3 regions of the Streptomyces sp. NPDC007095 genome follow, and region 1 is predicted to be linked to each of the others. Evidence: riboswitches for the same ligand, from Rfam matches in the RefSeq annotation. Region 1 holds a riboswitch; each other region holds the start of a gene.
The links. A riboswitch is a leader RNA that binds a small molecule or an ion and turns the genes downstream of it on or off. The one in region 1 is predicted to bind cobalamin.

Region 1 (4,803 bases):
CTGGCGCACGCTCATCTGCGCGAGATGCGCCGAGAGGATGTCCGAGACCAGCCGGTCCAGGCTCTCCACCGACTCGTGCAGCGCCGCTTGGCGAGCTTCGCGCTGCGCGCCTCCCAGGTGTGGGCGAGGTCCTGGCCGAGCCGGCCGGAGCGCAGGGCCGCCGCCTGGCCACCCTCCCGCTCGATCCGCTGGAAGAAATCCCAGCCCGCGTGTGCGAGTTCGTCCGTGAGCCGCTCCACATACCAGGAGCCGCCCGCCGGATCGATCACCCGGGACAGATGTGACTCCTCGACCAGGATCGTCGAGGTGTTGCGGGCGATCCGCCGGGCGAAAGCGTCCGGCAGGCCGAGCGCGTGGTCGAAGGGCAGCACGGTGACGGCGTCGGCGCCGCCCACCCCGGCGGCCAGCGTGGCGACCGTAGTGCGCAGCATGTTCACCCACGGGTCGCGGCGGGACATCATCACCGGCGAGGTCACCGCGTGCTGCACCTGCCCGGCAGGGGCCCCGCAGACCTCGGTCACCCGCGCCCAGAGCCGGCGCGCCGCCCGCAACTTGGCGATGGTCAGGAACTGGTCGGCGGTGGCCGCGTACCGGAACTCCAGCTGCCCACAGGCCTGTTCGACACTCAGCCCGGCCTCGGTCAACTGCCGCAGATAGGCGACACCGGTCGCCAGCGAGGCGCCCAGCTCCTGCGCGGCCGAGCCGCCGGCCTCGTGGTACGGCAGCGCGTCCACGGTCAGCGCCCGCAGCCCCGGGTACTCCTCGGCGCACAGCCCCGCGAGAGCGGCGACGGGCGCGAAGTCGAACCCGCCGTCTCCCGTACGGGCCTCGTGGCCCAGCGGGTCGGCTCCCAGGTTGCCGCGCGCCGCCTCCTTGGCGACCCCGCGCTCCTGGTAGAGCCGTAGCAACTCGCGTGCGGCGGGCTCGACTTCACGTCCCGCGTCGAGGACGACGGGCGCCAGGTCGAGATAGACACCGTCGAGGACGCGGTCGAGCGAGGACACCGCGATGCCGCCCGCACCGGCGACCAGCCAGAGCGAGGTGACGCCGTTCTCCAGGTCCGCGAGAACCGCCGCGCCGTCGGCGGCGGTGTGCTGCTGCCGTACGTCCCAGCCGCCGAGCGTGTTGCCCTCGGGGCGTCCGCCCCGTACGAAGGGAGCGAAACCGGGCAGGCCGGGATCGGGCGCGGAGTCGTCCGCGGTGTACAGGGGCCGGGCGCGAAGCCCGTCCTCCAGCGTGGTGGACAGGGCGTCTTCCGCTGCTGCGCCCGAGACTTCCTTGCCCGACTTTCGCAGGACGCCTTCAACCAGGCGTTGCCACTGCTCATGGGTCGCGTCAGGGAACTCGGCGGCCAGCGAGAGCCCGTCGTCAGGCAGGACCGTCATGCTCGGATGTTAGGCCAGATCCGCAGGTGAGCAGCAGAGGACGCGGCTGTGACCTTGACCTCCCAGGGGTGGTCTTGATCAACAGGCCGTGTTCGTACTACGGCATCACATGGATCGCGGACAGCGCCGGGTGCCGCGGAGCGAGGAGCACGACCTGCGTTGTCCCGATGGTCTCAGCGGTCGGGGAGTGTTCCCGGAAACCGTACGCGGGGGCGGTCGGCGGAGCCTTCGCCCGTGACGGTGACGGTGGCTCGTACGCCGTAGACGTCGGCGATCAGGGCCTCGGTGAGCGTCTTCGACGGGGAACCGCAGGCGACGGCCCGGCCCTGCCCGAGGACGACGATCCGCTCGCAGTACATGGCCGCGAGGTTGAGGTCGTGCAGGGCGACGACGCTGGTGACGCGGAGTTCCGCGATCAGGGCCAGCAGGTCGAGCTGGTGCTGGACGTCGAGGTGGTCGGTGGGCTCGTCGAAGAGGAGTTCGCGTGGTTCCTGGGCGAGTGCGCGGGCGATCTGGACGCGCTGGCGTTCGCCGCCCGAGAGCGTGTGCCAGGAGCGGTCGGCCTTGTCCGTCGGGTCCGTACGCTCCAGCGCGGTGCGAACGGCCCTCTCGTCGGCCGGAGTCGAGGGCGACCAGGCGCGTCGGTGAGGGATGCGGCCAAGACGTACGACGTCGAGCACGGTCAGGTCGACCTGGGTGTCGACCTGCTGTTCGACGTCGGCGACGCGCCGGGCGACGGCCCGGCGGCCGAGGTCCCCCAGCGGATGTCCGTCGAGGGTGACGATGCCGGAGGCGGGAGTGAGGACACCGGCGAGCAGACGCAGCAGGGTGGACTTGCCGGAGCCGTTGGGGCCGAGCAGACCCGTGATGGATCCAGGAAGGGGCGTCAGGTCGACGCCGTCCAGGATCAGCCGCCCGGCGGCGGTGCGGTCTTCGGACTCGGGATCGCCCGGACGAGGCGCCTTCCTGGACTCCGGTCACATATGACCGCCGTCCGGTGGCTTCGTGTTGCCCCGCCCGTCACCCTTACCGCTGGGCGTCAGCTCCGGATTCACACCGGATTGCCTTGACCGGCCTCGGCAAATCAGCACGCCCTCGTCGGCCTCGCCTTCAGCATGATTGTTAGCCTTGACTGTGATCCAATTCCCCGTGCCCGGCCAAGGCTTGCGATGAGCGCCGTCGGCTCCTTCCCGCTCGGTGCCGCGACCACGCTCGCCGAACTCGCCGCGGATCCGCATCCGCGACTGGCCCGGCTGCGTGCGCATGAGCCCGTTTCCTGGCTGCCCGAGCTGGACGGCTGGCTGGTGACCCGTCGTGATCTGGCGCTGAACGTGATGCGGGACCCCGTGACCTTCACCGTCGACGACCCCCGGTTCTCCACCGCACAGGTCGTCGGCCCGAGCATGCTGTCCCTGGACGGTGACGAGCACGCCCGCCACCGGGAGCCCTTCACCGCTCCCTTCCGCCCCAGGGAAGTACGCGACGGCTTCGCCTCGTTCATCGAGCGGGAGACCGACCGGCTCATCACCGCGCTGGAACCGGCGGGCGCCGTCGAACTGCGACGTGCCTTCGCCGGCCCGCTCGCCGTCGCCGTCGTGACCGAGGCGCTCGGGCTGGTCGGCACCACCGCGGACACGGTGCTCTCCTGGTACGACTCCATCGTGCTGTCGGTCTCGGACATCACCGCCGGACACGAGGCGGCACCCGCGGGCGCCGAGGCGTACGCGCGGCTACGGGGCGCGGTCGAAGCCACCGTCGCCGGCCGGGGCGCGACTTCGCTCCTGGGCGCCGCCGCCGAGCGGCTGGCGCTGCCAGAAGTGGCGTCCAACGCCGCGGTGCTGATGTTCGGAGGGATAGAGACCACCGAGGCGATGATCACCAACGCGCTGCTGCACCTGCTGCGACACCCCGGCCAACTCGCCCTTGTCCGAGATGACGTCGACCTGCTGGACGGGGCGATCGAGGAATCGCTGCGCCTCGAACCCGGAGCGGCGGTCGTGGACCGGTACGCCACCGGTGACACCGTCCTCGGCCCGGCCACGATCCGCCGAGGTGAACTGGTCACCGTCTCCCTGGCGGGCGCCAACCGCGACCCGGCCGTCTTCCCCGATCCCGATCGGTTCGACGTCCGCCGCGAGAACGCGCGTCTCCAGCTGGCCTTCGCACACGGCCCGCACTATTGCCTCGCCGCGCACCTCGCCCGGCTGGAGACCCGTATCGCCCTTCAGCGCCTGCTCGAACGCCTCCCCGCCCTGCGCCTCGACCCGGCCCACCCGACCACTCCGCACGGGCTGGTCTTCCGTAAGCCGCCCACCCTGCATGTCCAGTGGGACGGCCCCGCCTGATCAACGTGACACCAGCGTGCGTCGCAGGGATCTCATGAAGGGCCGCAGAAGCCATCGCCGGGCGGGTACCTCGACGTACTCGTAGAGGAGCCAGGCGAGTGCCAGCGACACCGCGAAGGCGGTGATCGCGCCGATCGGCGACGGTTTGAACAGGTGCTGCCCTGCCCGCAGCACGAGCAGGTGGACCATGTAGAAGGCGAAGGAGAGTTCACCCAGTCGGACGAGGGCCGGATGTCGCCACAAGCTGGGCAGGCCGCGTACGTCGGCGAGGGCGGCCGCGGGGATCAGACAGGTGAAACCGACCAAGGTGCAGGCGACGCAGGCGTACGATCCGCCGACCTGGGAGACCAGGAAGTAGCCGATGATCGTCAGGCCCACCGACGCCTCCAGGCCGGGGCCGCGCCAGCGGCCGAGGAGCACGAGGCGGGCCACGGCGACCCCGAGGACGAACTCCGGCAGCCGGGCCGGGGGAAAGGAGTACAGGGTGCGGCCGACACCCATGTGCAGGTCCGCCCGGGTCAGGATGAGCACGGTCAGGACGCTCGCGCCGGCGAGCGCGGTCGCGGTGAGGGCCCCGGCGTGCCGCAGCAGCAGGGCGAACGCGGGGAAGGTCGCGTAGAAGAACGCCTCGCACCCGAGGGACCAGCTGACGGGGTCGAGTGTCTGCCACCACGGGTGCCACCAGGAGTGGACGAGAAGCAGATTCGCCGCGCTGCCGGCCGGCTTGCCCATGCCCATGACGAATACCGCGATACATGCCGTGACCAGGTGGACGGGGTAGAGACGGGCGAAGCGGCGGCGCCAGAAGGCCGTGGGGCGGTCGTCGGACCGGGCGGACCAGGCGAGGACGAAGCCGGAGAGCAGAAAGAAGAAGGAGACCCCCGTCGAGCCCGCCCCGAAGCCCCAGTCGGCGAAGTGACGGGCCTCCCCGTTGAAGTAGCCGAGATTGCGGGTGTGCAGGCAGAAGACGAGAAGGGCCGCCACCCAGCGCAGACCGGTGAGGGAGGGCAGTGGACCGGGATGGGTCACCCCGCGATGCTGAGTCTTCGATCGGACCGGCGATTCGGATTGCT
Region 2 (6,144 bases), on a different contig from region 1:
GCCACGGTCCCGTGTTGCGGTGGGGCGTACCGTTCGGGCTCCGAACGCCGGGGGCTGTGAGTGCAAGCGGCCACCGAGACCGGTGGGCCCGCCGCCAGTGCAGCCGACGTCAGCAGGCTGCGACGCCGAACAGGAACACCGGCCGCTTCCTCGGGAATTCCATTCGCCTTCGCCACGGCCGCCTCCGCACCCGCCGGTGATCCCGGCATCGCCCTCGAACCAGGTGCGCGAAGCTAGCAGCCTCGCCCGGTCTCTCCGTGGCGCCTGCAGCGCACGACGCGCCTCACCACGCCATCGGTCCAGGGCCGGGAACCAAGCGGCCATCGGCCCCGACTACATACAAATTGAGGTGACCGGGATTCGCGGGACGGCTCCCGTTTCGGACCGGCCCTGCGGGCTGGGGCACAGCGGAGTCGTTCATGCCGGTCGCGATCGCCAGGTCCGACGTACGGCGAGGGGGCCTGTCTGCCGCGGGGCCATGAAGAGGGGAGGGCGGAGAGGCCAGGAGAGCGGGGAGAAACGCTCGGCCCAGGGGGGCAGGATGCGGCCGGGCTCGCCGATGGTGTCGATGACATGGCAGATCCGGTGTCCGTCGATGAGGCGGTGGTGGGAGTGCTCGGCGGGAACGAGGCACACGGGGACCTCCTCTCGTGTGGCCCGATGTGATCTTGGATACCTGCGTGGCGGCGCAGCTGTGCAGCCGTGCGTGTTGGCCCGTACGGTGGGCAAGCCGTGGTGTTCGGGAAGACCGGTGACAGCCCTTCGCGGGGTTCAGACCGGAGCGGCCCTCGCCACTGTGATCGGGGAGTATCCATCCCAGTTGTGCACGGTCACTGTTCGCCGCCCGGCGGACGGGAAGGCCGGGACGGACACGCACGCACCCGTAAGCCAGGAGACCGGCCACGGCACTTCACGAGGTGATCCACGAGGTGCTGGAGCGTGATCGTATGACCCTGCCCACCGAGTCCACACACTTTCGCTGGAGGCGCGAGGACACCGTCCGTACCGCCGGGCTGCTGGTGGTGATCGCCGCGCTGCACGTCGTGGCGTTCGGCATCCTGTTCCTGCTGGTCGTGCCGGGGCACTACGAGGTCGGTTCCAAGGCGTTCGGGCTCGGCCTAGGGGTGACCGCGTACACGCTGGGCATGCGGCACGCGTTCGACGCCGATCACATCGCCGCGATCGACAACACCACCCGCAAGCTGATGGCCGACGGCAAGCGGCCGGTGTCGGTCGGCTTCTGGTTCGCGCTCGGTCACTCCAGCGTGGTGGTCGCCATGGCGGCCCTGGTCGCGGGAGGCGCACAGCTCGCCGGCACACTGCTCAACGACGACTCCCGTACCCACCAGACTCTCGGGGTCGTCGGCACGACTGTCTCTGGGACCTTCCTCTACCTCATCGCGGCGCTCAACCTCGTGGCGCTCGCCGGCATTCTGCGGGTCTTCCGGGCGATGCGATCGGGGACGTACGACGAGGCCGCTCTGGAACAGCACCTGGACTCGCGCGGGTTCATGAACCGTGTCCTGGGCCGCTTCACCAGGTCGATCACCCGGCCCGGGCAGATGTTCCCCCTGGGTTTCCTGTTCGGTCTCGGCTTCGACACCGCGACCGAGGTCACCCTGATGGTGATGGCGGGCAGCGGTGCCGCGGCCGGGCTGCCGTGGTACGCGATCCTGTGCCTGCCGCTGCTGTTCGCCGCAGGGATGAGCCTGTTCGACACGCTCGACGGCACCTTCATGAACTTCGCCTACCAGTGGGCGTTCTCCAACCCGGTGCGCAAGGTCTTCTACAACCTCACCATCACCGGCCTGTCCATCGCCGTCGCCTTCCTGATCGGCACCATCGAACTGGTCGGGGTGCTGCACGAGAAGCTCGATCTGCGCGACGCGGTGACCGGCTGGATCGCCGGGCTGGACCTGGACAACGTGGGCTATGTCATCGTCGGCCTCTTCGTCGTCGTCTGGGCGGCGGCGCTGGCGTACTGGCGGCTGGCCAGGGTGGAACAGCGGTGGTCCGCCCGTCTCGGAGCGGGTGGCTGACACTCGACGCGTGATCCATCCTCACGCCGCCTGTCCGGGTCGGCGAAGAGCAGGGACGCCGTGCTTGCGACCTCTTCGTCGCTGCGGCCTCTGCGCGAGAGCCGGGAACCGGACGGCGCCTGCATCCGACTCCTGAGAGGAGGGCAGGCCGAGCCGGACAGGGCGCACTGGTGGTGCTCACGGCCCAGGCGAGGGAGAAGGTCCCTCGGCCGCATGGCAGCATCGGGGGCATGAGTGCGTCCCCGGCGGTACGGAGCCTGCGCGCGGCGGTGTTCGCCGCGCTGTGCGTGCTGCTCGCCGCCGGGGGGCACACGCTGGCGACCGGTGTGGCACCGCTCGTGTGGGTGCAGGGCATTGGGCTCGTGCCGGTCTTCGCGGCCGGGTATCTGCTGGGCGGCCGGGAGCGGTCGCTCGCGGCCATCGGTGGCGGGACGCTCACCGCCCAGGGCGGACTGCACCTCGTGTTCGGCGCCGCAGGGCCGCACACCACGATGGTCATGCACGGCATGCATATGTCCTCCACTCACGCCCTGACCCCGCACGCCACCGCCGCTCATGCCGGTGCGGCACTCGTGCTGACATGGTGGCTGCGGTGCGGGGAGGCCGCGCTGTGGTCGCTGCTGCGCCGAACCGCCGTGCTGGTTCCGGGCCTGGTGGCCTGGTGGCGGGTGAGCGGCGGGTGCCCATTCGTGCCGGACGCCGGGGAGGCTGGACGGCCTCGCGGCGGGGAACCGTGGCGAGTGCGGCGTGTCCTCCTGCGGCACGCGGTGCAGCGGCGCGGTCCGCCGCCGGGACCTGGTACCCGAGCTGACCCCGGCACACTCCTTCCAGTCACGGAGATCGACCCACCCATGTCCCGAGTACGCACCACGCTGCGCCGCGCCGGCACCGTCACGGCCCTGGCCGCCTTTGGAGTCCTGGCCGCCGCGGGCATCGCGTCCGCGCACGTCACCGTCCACCCCGACAGCTACGCCAAGGGTGCCACCGACGGCGTCCTGACCTTCCGGGTCCCCAATGAGGAGGACACCGCCTCCACCACCAAGGTGCAGGTCTTCCTGCCCACCGACCACCCCGTCCTCGGCGTCCTCGTCTCCCCAGGGGACGGCTGGACGGCCAAGGTCACGAACACGAAGCTCAAGACACCGGTCAAGACCGACGACGGCACCATCACGGACGCGGTGTCCGAGATCACCTGGACCGGCGGCAAGATCGACCCCGGGCACTTCGAGGACTTCGATGTGGCCTTCGGCCAGCTTCCCGAGGACACGGACCAGCTGACCTTCAAGACTCTCCAGACGTACTCCGACGGCAAGACCGTCCGCTGGATCGAGGAGGCGGCGAAGGGTGACGAGGAGCCGGAGAACCCGGCGCCGGTCCTCAAGCTCACAGCCAAAGACGCACAGGACCTGGGAAGCGGTGCTTCGGCCACCTCGTCGGCGGCCCAGAAGGGCTCCGACAGCTCCGACTCGACCGTGGCCGGCAGCGACTCGACGGCCCGTGAGCTCGGTGTCGCCGGGTTGATCGTGGGTGTGCTGGGCCTGGCCGCGGCGGCCTTCGCCATCGTGCGCAGCCGCTCCGGCGGATCTCGGCCCGAGTGAGGGTGGTGTGCTCTGCCGACGGTGACCCGTCGGCAGAGCACACGTCCGCCGAGCGGTCATCCTTCTTGGGGCGTACGCCAAAAGGCGTGCCGGAACTCGGACCTTGCTCTGTCCGACTCCTCCAACGCGTGACGGACCCGACTGCCTGTCGAGGGGCTCCCGGGTGCGCCTGCCCGTGTCCCGTATCCGTGGCCGCCGCCCGCGCCTGCGGCTCCCGCTCCGCGGGTTTCGGTGGTGTCAGCGATTGTGAGGCAAGTCACGATTAGGTCCCGGAACTTGTCTCTCCGTCGATCCGACAACTGGAACGGTACGGCTACAACTGCCATCACCTGCACGACGGTTCGATGCGACCAGGAAGGCCGGGCATGGCCGATATTCCGTTGTCACCCCGCTCCACCGGTGCGACCCGCCGCAGACTGCTGCCGCCTCCGGCGCTCTGCGGATTCCTGATCCTGCTGGTGCTGCTGTTCTCGGTGTCCTATGCCGTCGGGTCGGCGGCGGGGCCGGTGGCGCCCGGCATGCACGGCACCGGAAGAACCGGGGGCAGCGGCGGGAGCGGTGGGAATGGCGGGGGCATGGACGACATGCCCGGGATGAGCCATGGGAGCGGTGAGTGATGGCGGTCGAACCGACGGCGAGCCTGGTCGTCACGGACATCACCGTGGGCGGGATGACCTGCGCGGCCTGTGTGCGGCGGGTGGAGAAGAAGCTCGGCAAGCTGGAGGGCGTCACGGCCACGGTCAACCTGGCCACGGGGCTCGCCCGGGTCAGCCATCCGGCCGATGTCGCGCCCGAGGCCCTCGTCACCGCGGTCGAACAGGCCGGGTACCAGGCCGCACTGCCTGCGAGTGAGGACGGCGAGGACTCCGGGGCGGTGGACGAGGACGAGGCCGAGTCCCGGCGCGAGCGGGAACGGATCACGGTCACCGCGCTGCTGGCCGTGCCGGTGCTGGTGCTGTCGATGGTGCCGGTCCTGCAGTTCCGCAACTGGCAGTGGCTGTGTTTCGTACTGGCCGCCCCGGTGGCGGTGTGGAGCGCCTGGCCCTTCCACCTCAGGGCGCTGCGCGGGCTGCGTCACTCCACGGCCACCATGGACACCCTCGTCTCGCTGGGGGTCGTGGCGTCGTTCTCGTGGTCGGTGTACGCGCTGTTCCTGGGCGGGGCGGGCGAGTCCGGGATGCGGATGTCGTTCAGCCTCCTGCCTGCCGCGTCGGAGGGCATGGCGCACCTGTATCTGGAAGCGGCCGTGAGCGTCCCGCTGTTCGTGCTGACCGGGCGGTTCCTCGAGGGACGGGCCCGGCGGGGGACCGGGGCGGCGCTGCGGTCGCTCGCCGAGCTGGCGGCCAAGAAGGTGTCGGTACGGGACGAGCTCGGCGAGCGGTCCATTCCCATCGGGCAGCTGTGCGTAGGGCAGGTCTTCGTGGTGCGCCCGGGTGAGCGGGTCGCGACCGACGGGCGGGTGACGCAGGGTACCTCCGCCGTGGATTTGTCCCTGGTCACCGGCGAGAGTGAGCCCGTGGAAGTGAGCCCCGGCTCGGCTCTGGTCGGCGGTGCCGTCAACGCCGGTGGACTGCTTCTCGTCGAGGCCACGGCGGTCGGCGCGGACACCCAGTTGGCGCGGATCACCCGCCTCGTCACGGAGGCGCAGGCCGGCAAGGCGCGGGCACAGCGGCTGGCCGACGCGGTCGCCGGAGTGTTCGTACCCGTCGTCCTCGCCATCGCGGTGACCGTCCTCGGGTTCTGGCTGGGTGCCGGGGCCGATCTGCAGGCGGCCCTAACGGCCTGTGTGGCCGTTCTCGTCGTGGCCTGCCCCTGCGCGCTGGGGCTGGCGACACCGACCGCCCTGATGGCCGCGACCGGGCGTGGGGCGCAGTTGGGCGTGCTGGTGAGAGGGCCGCAGACGCTGGAGGCCCTTCAGCATGTGGACACGGTCGTCCTGGACAAGACCGGCACGCTGACCACCGGTCACATGACGGTGGCCAAGGTCACCGCGCTGCCGGGCACCCTCGGGCAGGAGACGGTGGTGCGGCTGGCCGGGGCCGTGGAGCAGGGCTCCGAGCACCCGATCGGGCGGGCGATCACCGCGTACGCGCGCCGTACGGGGGACGACGAACCGCTGCCGGACGTCACGGACTTCGCCGCAGTCCCCGGGTACGGGATCAGCGGTTGTGTGGACGGTGTTGTGATCGAGGTGGGCGCGCCGGACGGCAAGCTGCCGCGCGCGCTGGCCAAAGCGCTGACCGCGGCGGAGCAGGCCGCGCACACACCGGTTCTGGTGCGGGTGGACGGCCGGGCGAAGGCGCTGATCGCCGTCGGTGACGTGGTGCGCCCCGGCAGCTACCGGGCGGTGGACCGGCTGCGTCGGCTCGGCATCCGCCCGGTGCTGGCCACCGGCGACCGCAAAGCGCCTGCCGAGGCCGTCGCAGCCGCGCTCGGCATCGACGAGGTGCACGCCCGCTGCACCCCCGAGGACAAAGCCGCCCTCGTACGGGAGCTGAAGCTGGAGG
Region 3 (6,144 bases), on a different contig from region 1:
CCGGAGACGTACCAGTTCGGCCCCTCGGTGGTGTATTCGGCGAGGGATACCGGGTACTTGCAGCCCTCCCCGACGGTCTGGCCCGGGGCCAGCCGGACCTGGACGCTGCCGGGAACGGTGTCCCAGAGATGGAACCCGCCCTGCGAGGTCCAGTCGGCACCCACGACGTTTCCGTCCGCGCCGACGATGCGGTACTGGACCGTGGCGGACTCGCACGCCCCGGCGGTCGTGGCACTGGCCACCCCTGCGCCGAGCACGGGCACGGCGGCGGATGCGAATGCGGTTGCGGCGAGCACAGCCAGAGTTCTGGAGTGTTGCGAACGCGACAAGATGAGCCTCTGTGAAATCGAAAGTGTGGGAGGTGATTGCGCGCGAGTGACCGACGCGGACGGCAGAACTGGATGACCCGATGCAAGAACCGGCGCACGGACCGACGGAAGAACCGACGGAAGAACCGACGGAAGGCATGCCGCCCAAGCCACTCGTGTCGCTTCGCTCACTTCAGACGCGGCGAAGCGAGCTGGATTCTTCCAAGTCTTAACAACTCCCGTCAATCCTTCACCGGCTGCGCACTTCCTCCACCGAACGCGCGTCGGCCGTACGGGACTTACGAGACCAGGTCCCGGTGACGGACGAAGCAGTTCAGCTATCGCGCAGCGCAGGCAGCCGACGTCCGCATCCGTATGCATATCCGCATCCGGCGGCGTGGCTTTGTCGGCGGGGCATGACGGCGAGCACACCGTCGGCGTCCTCCCGGCCTGCTCGCGGCAGTCCGCCGGGGCCCCGACCAGAGTCTCCAGGTCCTGGAGGAGCTGTGCGGTCCGCTTCGCCTCATGGGCGAGCAAGCGCACCCGAGCGCTCTGACCACCGATCTGCCGCCGGCCGGCGATCAGCTGCTCGCACTCCGCCACCGTGAGGCGGCCGCCTCACGACCGCCGAGGGTGATGCGGCGCGGCCGGGGTCGTCTGGCCACTCGGTTCCTCCGCTCCTCGCCCGGGTGGTGCCCGCCCCGTCGCTCGGTTCCGTGAGTCAGGTCCGTGATCCGCCGGCGTCGATGCCCGGAAAACGCGAGAGGGCCCCCGGATGGTTCCGTGGGCCCTCACTCGGGTGTCGGGTCATGTCAGCTGGGGACGGCGACCCGTCGGCTCGCGGCGGCCGTCACCGGCTTGGGATTCAGCAACCGCTCGGCCAACTCGCCGAAGACCAGGCCGAATCCGCCCCACAGGACGGTCTGGATGGCCAGCGCGGAGAGACGGAACCGCCACAGCAGAGTGGCGGGGAAGTCCTTCGGCACCTCGTTGACGACCGGCAGGAACGCGTACGCCAGACCGATCACGACGGCGAAGGCGGCCACCGCGGCGACGGTGGCGTACCAGGTGCCGATCCTCGGTGCCAGCCGCCTGCCCAGGATGGTGGCGGCGATCGCGAGGAGCACGCTGAGCACCATCATCAGGAAGTACAGGGTGGTCCGCTTGCCGATGGTGTCGGGGTTGCCGACCGACGGCGGGTTGGCCGGGTACTTCAGGAACGGCACGACGTACACGGCCAGCAGCGCGCAGCCGGACAGCAGCAGTGCGGTCGCCCGCGGGCTGAAGCGGCCGACGCGGCCGAGCGCGAAGGAGAAGGCGAGCGCGGCGATTCCGCCGAAGGCGACGCCGTAGACCAGAACGCCGGTGGCGAGACCGGCGGTGGACTGCAGGGAGCGGGAGACCATCTCCATCTCGTGCTCGTGGGAGTGGGCTTCCTCGAAGCTGATCGCGCTGTCGACGTTCGGCTCACCGAGGAAGTAGGCGGCAACCAGGGCGAGCAGGCCGGCACCGAGGCCGGCGAGCATGCCCCGCACGAGGAGATTTCTTACCGTCGCGGAGTTCATGGGAGTGCCGGGGTTCCCCTCGGTCAGTGGCAGGGGAAGCCGAGAAGGTGGCGGGCGTCGTGCACCCACTCGTGGACGTCCGAGCCGGAGACGACGGAGGTGGCGCCCTGTTCGGCACCGACGAAGTACAGCAGGACGAGCATCAGGATGCCGAAGAAGACCGCCCACGGAGCTATCGCCTTGAGCGGCAGCTTGGCGGGAACGACGGGGGTGGTGGTTGTCGGCTGGGCGACGGTCTGCGCCATGGCAGGACCTCCTCGGGAGTTCGCGTCCCATCTCGGTGGTGCACTGGACGACGGCTACGGGTCTGACTCACGAGAGGTCCCAGCGGGCTGGAGCCTCTCGTTCACAGTGGCGCGACCGTGCCGGTTTCCCACCGGCTTCCGTCTTGCCGTCATCGATATCGCACCGACCGTACCGCGTGTCGGGTGCGGGGCCAAGACCGCGCCACCTGGCGTGATCTTCCTCTCGCGCCAGGTGGCCGATCCCGGGTGAACAGCGGGTCAGCGGTGGCGGAACCCAGTTGAGTTCGGGCCCCGGCCCCGCTCTCAGACCGAGGGGGACCGGTCCGCGTCCTGGGACTCGGGCGTGTCCGTCGTACGACCGAGCTTCTGTGCCTCCTCCAGCGTGCGAGCGCCGCGGAGGGGGGAGAACGTGAGCCAGAAGGAGACGACGAGGTAGGAGACCCCGACGGCCCACAGGGCCGTGCCGGGTGACAGGGCGTCGGCCAGGGCACCGCCGACGACGGCTCCCAGGGGCAGCGTGCCCAGGGCGACGAGGCGGTAGCTCGCGGTCACCGCACCGATCTGGTGCTCCGGCGGAATGGCCTGCCGCAGGCTGACGGCGAACACGTTGAACAGCGCGACACCGAAGCCGTTCACCACCATGGCGACCGACGCGAGCACGGCGACGTACCCGCCTGCCCGGCTGACGGCGGGTACGAGCAGCAGACCCACCGCGGCCAGCACCGCACCCAGGGCCAGCACACCGCCGACGGCCCACCGTTGGGTGAGCCGGGTGGCGCAGAGCGAACCGATCAGGGCCCCCACACTGCCGATGCCGGTGATCACGCCCACCGTGGTGCCGCTCATGTCGAGATCACGGACGGCGAACACCAGGAAGACGGTCAGAAAGGCCTTCTCGTGCAGGTTCGACAGGCCGGCCTGAACGCACAGGTCCCGGATCGGTCGCAGGGACCATGTGTAGCGGAGCCCGGAGCCGATCGCCTTCAGCGCCGACTCACGAGGCTGTTCAGGGGCCCTGACGCCCCGCAACAGCAGACCGCTCACGGCGGCACCGGCGGAGCACGCGGCGGCCACCGTCAGGGTCGGCGACACCCCCAACTGGCCGACCAGGAAGCCGGCCGCGGCGGGACCGGCGAGGGTGCTGACCGAATACGTCGCCTGGTGCAGGCCGTTGGCCGCGGCGATGGAGTTCAGCGGCAGGAGCCTGGGCAGCGTGGACTGGTAGGCGACTTCATAGAAGACGGTGGCGACACCGATCACGGCGGCGGCGGTGACAAGTTGGCCGAAGTTCAGCCCGTCGGCCGCCTGGAACGCGGCGAGCACCGCCAGCGCCGCGCCCTGCGCGACACTCGCGGTGACGAGGGTGCGGCGCGGCGGGTACCGGTCGACCATGACGCCCGCGACCAGCGAGAGCACCACGACGGGGACGAACTGCACCGCCGACACGAGTCCCACTCCCGTGCCGTCGGCATGGAGGTGGGTGACCGCGATCAAGGGTAGGAGAAAACTGGTCAGCTGTCCGCCGAAATGTGCCGAGGTTTCTCCCAGCCAGATGTTGCGGAAGTCTTTGTTGTCCGCGATCAGGATTCGGATATCCCTGTCGAATATGGCCACCGCAACCCCCGGTCAAGTCTTCATGAAAAAAATCACGATAACGCTAGCATGGCGCACTGCGGTCCGCTACCGTGCAAGTCGATGTCGCTGTTGCACCCCCTTTACGGTAACAGGAGTCGCGGAATGTACGACCATTCAGGACTTACCGCCGAGGAAGTCGAACTGCTCCCCTCCGAGGAAGATGTCCGGCTTTATTCGGAGCGTGGCTGGTATTTGTCCGAGAAGCTGCTCACCGACGCCGAAGTGGACACCCTGACCGAGGCGAGCGAGCACTATTACGCTGGTCAGCGCGGTCGGGTACTTCCGACGCGGCCGGACCGGCTGGCCGACTGGACCCCCGCCGACGGAGAAGTCCAGCGCAACAACGACTACATTCACTACCAGGACGAAACCATGGGGAAAATCTTACGGAAGCCCATCATCGGGGCGGTGGCCGCCCGCTTGGCACAGACGCCTGGAATACGCGTTTTCCAGGCCACGCTGATCTACAAGCCGCCCATCGCCGAGGAGAAGTCGAACATTGTCTCCTGGCACTTCGACAAGTATTTCTGGCCCACCTGCTCGTCGGACGAAATGCTCACCGCTTTCATTCCGTTCCACGACTGCACCGAGGAGTCGGGCACGATCACCATGGTGAACGGAAGCCACCGCTGGCAGCATCGCCACGGCGCCGCCCGACCGGTCGGTGATCCTCGGGACGTGGGGCGCGACTATCTCCTGACCGGTGACGCGGAGCGAAACGGCGCCGTGGTCGAGAAGGTCCCGGTGCACATTCCCAAGGGACACATGACCTTCCACCACTGCCTCCTCTACCACGGCAGCGGCGCCAACCGCAGTCCGCGGCCGCGCCGGGCCATCTCGTTCCATCTCCAGGACGGGACGAACGCCTACCGCGACCACACCCTGTCCGACGGCCGGCAGGAGCCCTACAAACACGACTTCCTGGTCCGCAGGACTCCCGCCGGTCAACCGGACTACTCCGACCCGGAGTTCTGCCCGGTGCTGTGGCCCGTCCGCGAGCCCGGCGGCCCGGAGGCCTCCCTCACAGGGGAGTGACGCGGGTCAGGTCCCACTCCTCCTCGCTCATACCGGCGCCCGCCTCCGCACGCACCGCGTCGGCGAGAGCCTGGTCCGCCACCGTGTCCCGTCGCAGTCCGGCGGGCGCGGTGGCCGGCAGGGGAACGACGGCCGCCCACAGGGGGTGCAGCGAAGCCCCCCGGTGAACCTTCGCCTTCAGGGCGGAAGGCCCGAGGTGGAGCGTGGTCATCGCGTTGCGTTCCATGTGGTGGAGCGGTTCGTAGTACACGGCGTTGAAGTACTCGTAGGCGTTCCGCGTCCGCCCGTAGTCGAAGCCGGCCACCCGGGCGTAGAAGGTGTCCCGCCAGGCGAAGCACAGGCTGGCGCCGACCAGTTCCCCCTTCTCGTCGACACAGCGGAACACCGTGCTCAGGTCGTCCAGGCAGTTTGCCTGCACGGTGAGGAACGTGTGGATCTCCGCGAGGTCGAGGGAGGCGTTGTACCGGTCCATGGTCTGGCCGATCAGTGGCGCGAACTCGTCGACGCACGCGGACAGCGGGGCCGTCTCCACGTGCAGCCCGGAGTCCGTGAAGCGCCGGATCTCGTACTCACGCTTGCGGACGTTGCGGCCGAGCAGCTGGCGATAGGACTCGAAGGTGCCGCCGTCGTTGTGCACCACGGCCTCGGCGGCCCGCAGCTGCGCCCGCACCCCGAACCGGCCCGCGAGCAACCGCAGGCTGTCGGTGGTGAGGAAGTCGAAGAGCAGCGCGTCGCAGCCGAGCGTCGCGGCCCTCTCGGCGGCACCGGCGACCAGGGCGTCGAGTGCCTCCCCTGCCGTACCGGGATCCTTCGGCAGCAGGAACTCGTTGTGGTAGCCCGTACGGGTACCGAACCTGAGCGCTGTATGGCCCTCGGCCACGTCCGGCAGGGGCGGCGCGTTCTCCGACGGGAAGTCGTAGTACGGCGTCCCGGCGAGGAGTTGGCCGTCGGCCTCGACCGTGAGGTAACCCGGGGTGGCGAACTCGGGCCGCTCCTGACCGCGCAGCCAGGCGTGGCTCTGGTAGAAGCAACTGCCCGGCGCGAGCGCGTCCCAGGCCTCCCGGTCGATGTCGTCGATCGTCTCCAAATGCCTCACATCAGGCATGTGCCTTCCTCCCCTTGCTCACAGCAGCCAGTCGTCGGTGTTCAACCCACCCACCACGTACTGGCCGTACTCGGCACCGAACGCCTCCGCCTCGGCCCGGTTGCGTTCGCGGACCTTCGCCCCGTCCGCCGCCAACGGCCGGTCCACTCCCACGAACACGCTGTACAGGGGATGAGGCTGGGCGCCGCGCGCCAGCTTTGCCTGGAAGGTGCCCAGACCGAGGTGGATCGCCCGCACGGTGCGACCGGCGC

Region 2: linked by a shared signal. The riboswitch ahead of ABZ656_RS11920 (HoxN/HupN/NixA family nickel/cobalt transporter) and the one ahead of ABZ656_RS56155 (ABC transporter ATP-binding protein) in region 1 are both predicted to bind cobalamin.
Region 3: linked by a shared signal. The riboswitch ahead of ABZ656_RS09075 (CbtB-domain containing protein) and the one ahead of ABZ656_RS56155 (ABC transporter ATP-binding protein) in region 1 are both predicted to bind cobalamin.

Annotation. Positions count from the first base shown of each region.
Region 1 is NZ_JBEYFS010000410.1:544-5,346, reverse strand. It holds partial or broken gene ABZ656_RS56165 (magnesium transporter CorA) at 1-81, opposite strand, end outside; partial or broken gene ABZ656_RS56160 (methylmalonyl-CoA mutase subunit beta) at 81-1,385, opposite strand; gene ABZ656_RS56155 (ABC transporter ATP-binding protein) at 1,559-2,296, opposite strand; cobalamin riboswitch at 2,312-2,476, opposite strand; gene ABZ656_RS56150 (cytochrome P450) at 2,555-3,730, shown strand; gene ABZ656_RS56145 (acyltransferase) at 3,731-4,759, opposite strand.
Region 2 is NZ_JBEYFS010000026.1:32,741-38,884, forward strand. It holds gene ABZ656_RS11910 (ferritin-like protein) at 1-5, opposite strand, end outside; gene ABZ656_RS11915 (hypothetical protein) at 418-636, opposite strand; cobalamin riboswitch at 717-920, shown strand; gene ABZ656_RS11920 (HoxN/HupN/NixA family nickel/cobalt transporter) at 948-2,039, shown strand; gene ABZ656_RS11925 (YcnI family protein) at 2,891-3,637, shown strand; gene ABZ656_RS11930 (hypothetical protein) at 4,003-4,254, shown strand; gene ABZ656_RS11935 (heavy metal translocating P-type ATPase) at 4,254-6,144, shown strand, end outside.
Region 3 is NZ_JBEYFS010000018.1:41,287-47,430, forward strand. It holds gene ABZ656_RS09065 (hypothetical protein) at 1-296, opposite strand, end outside; gene ABZ656_RS09070 (CbtA family protein) at 1,121-1,873, opposite strand; gene ABZ656_RS09075 (CbtB-domain containing protein) at 1,897-2,118, opposite strand; cobalamin riboswitch at 2,153-2,301, opposite strand; gene ABZ656_RS09080 (MFS transporter) at 2,422-3,732, opposite strand; gene ABZ656_RS09085 (phytanoyl-CoA dioxygenase family protein) at 3,856-4,788, shown strand; gene ABZ656_RS09090 (hypothetical protein) at 4,775-5,893, opposite strand; gene ABZ656_RS09095 (GNAT family N-acetyltransferase) at 5,912-6,144, opposite strand, start outside.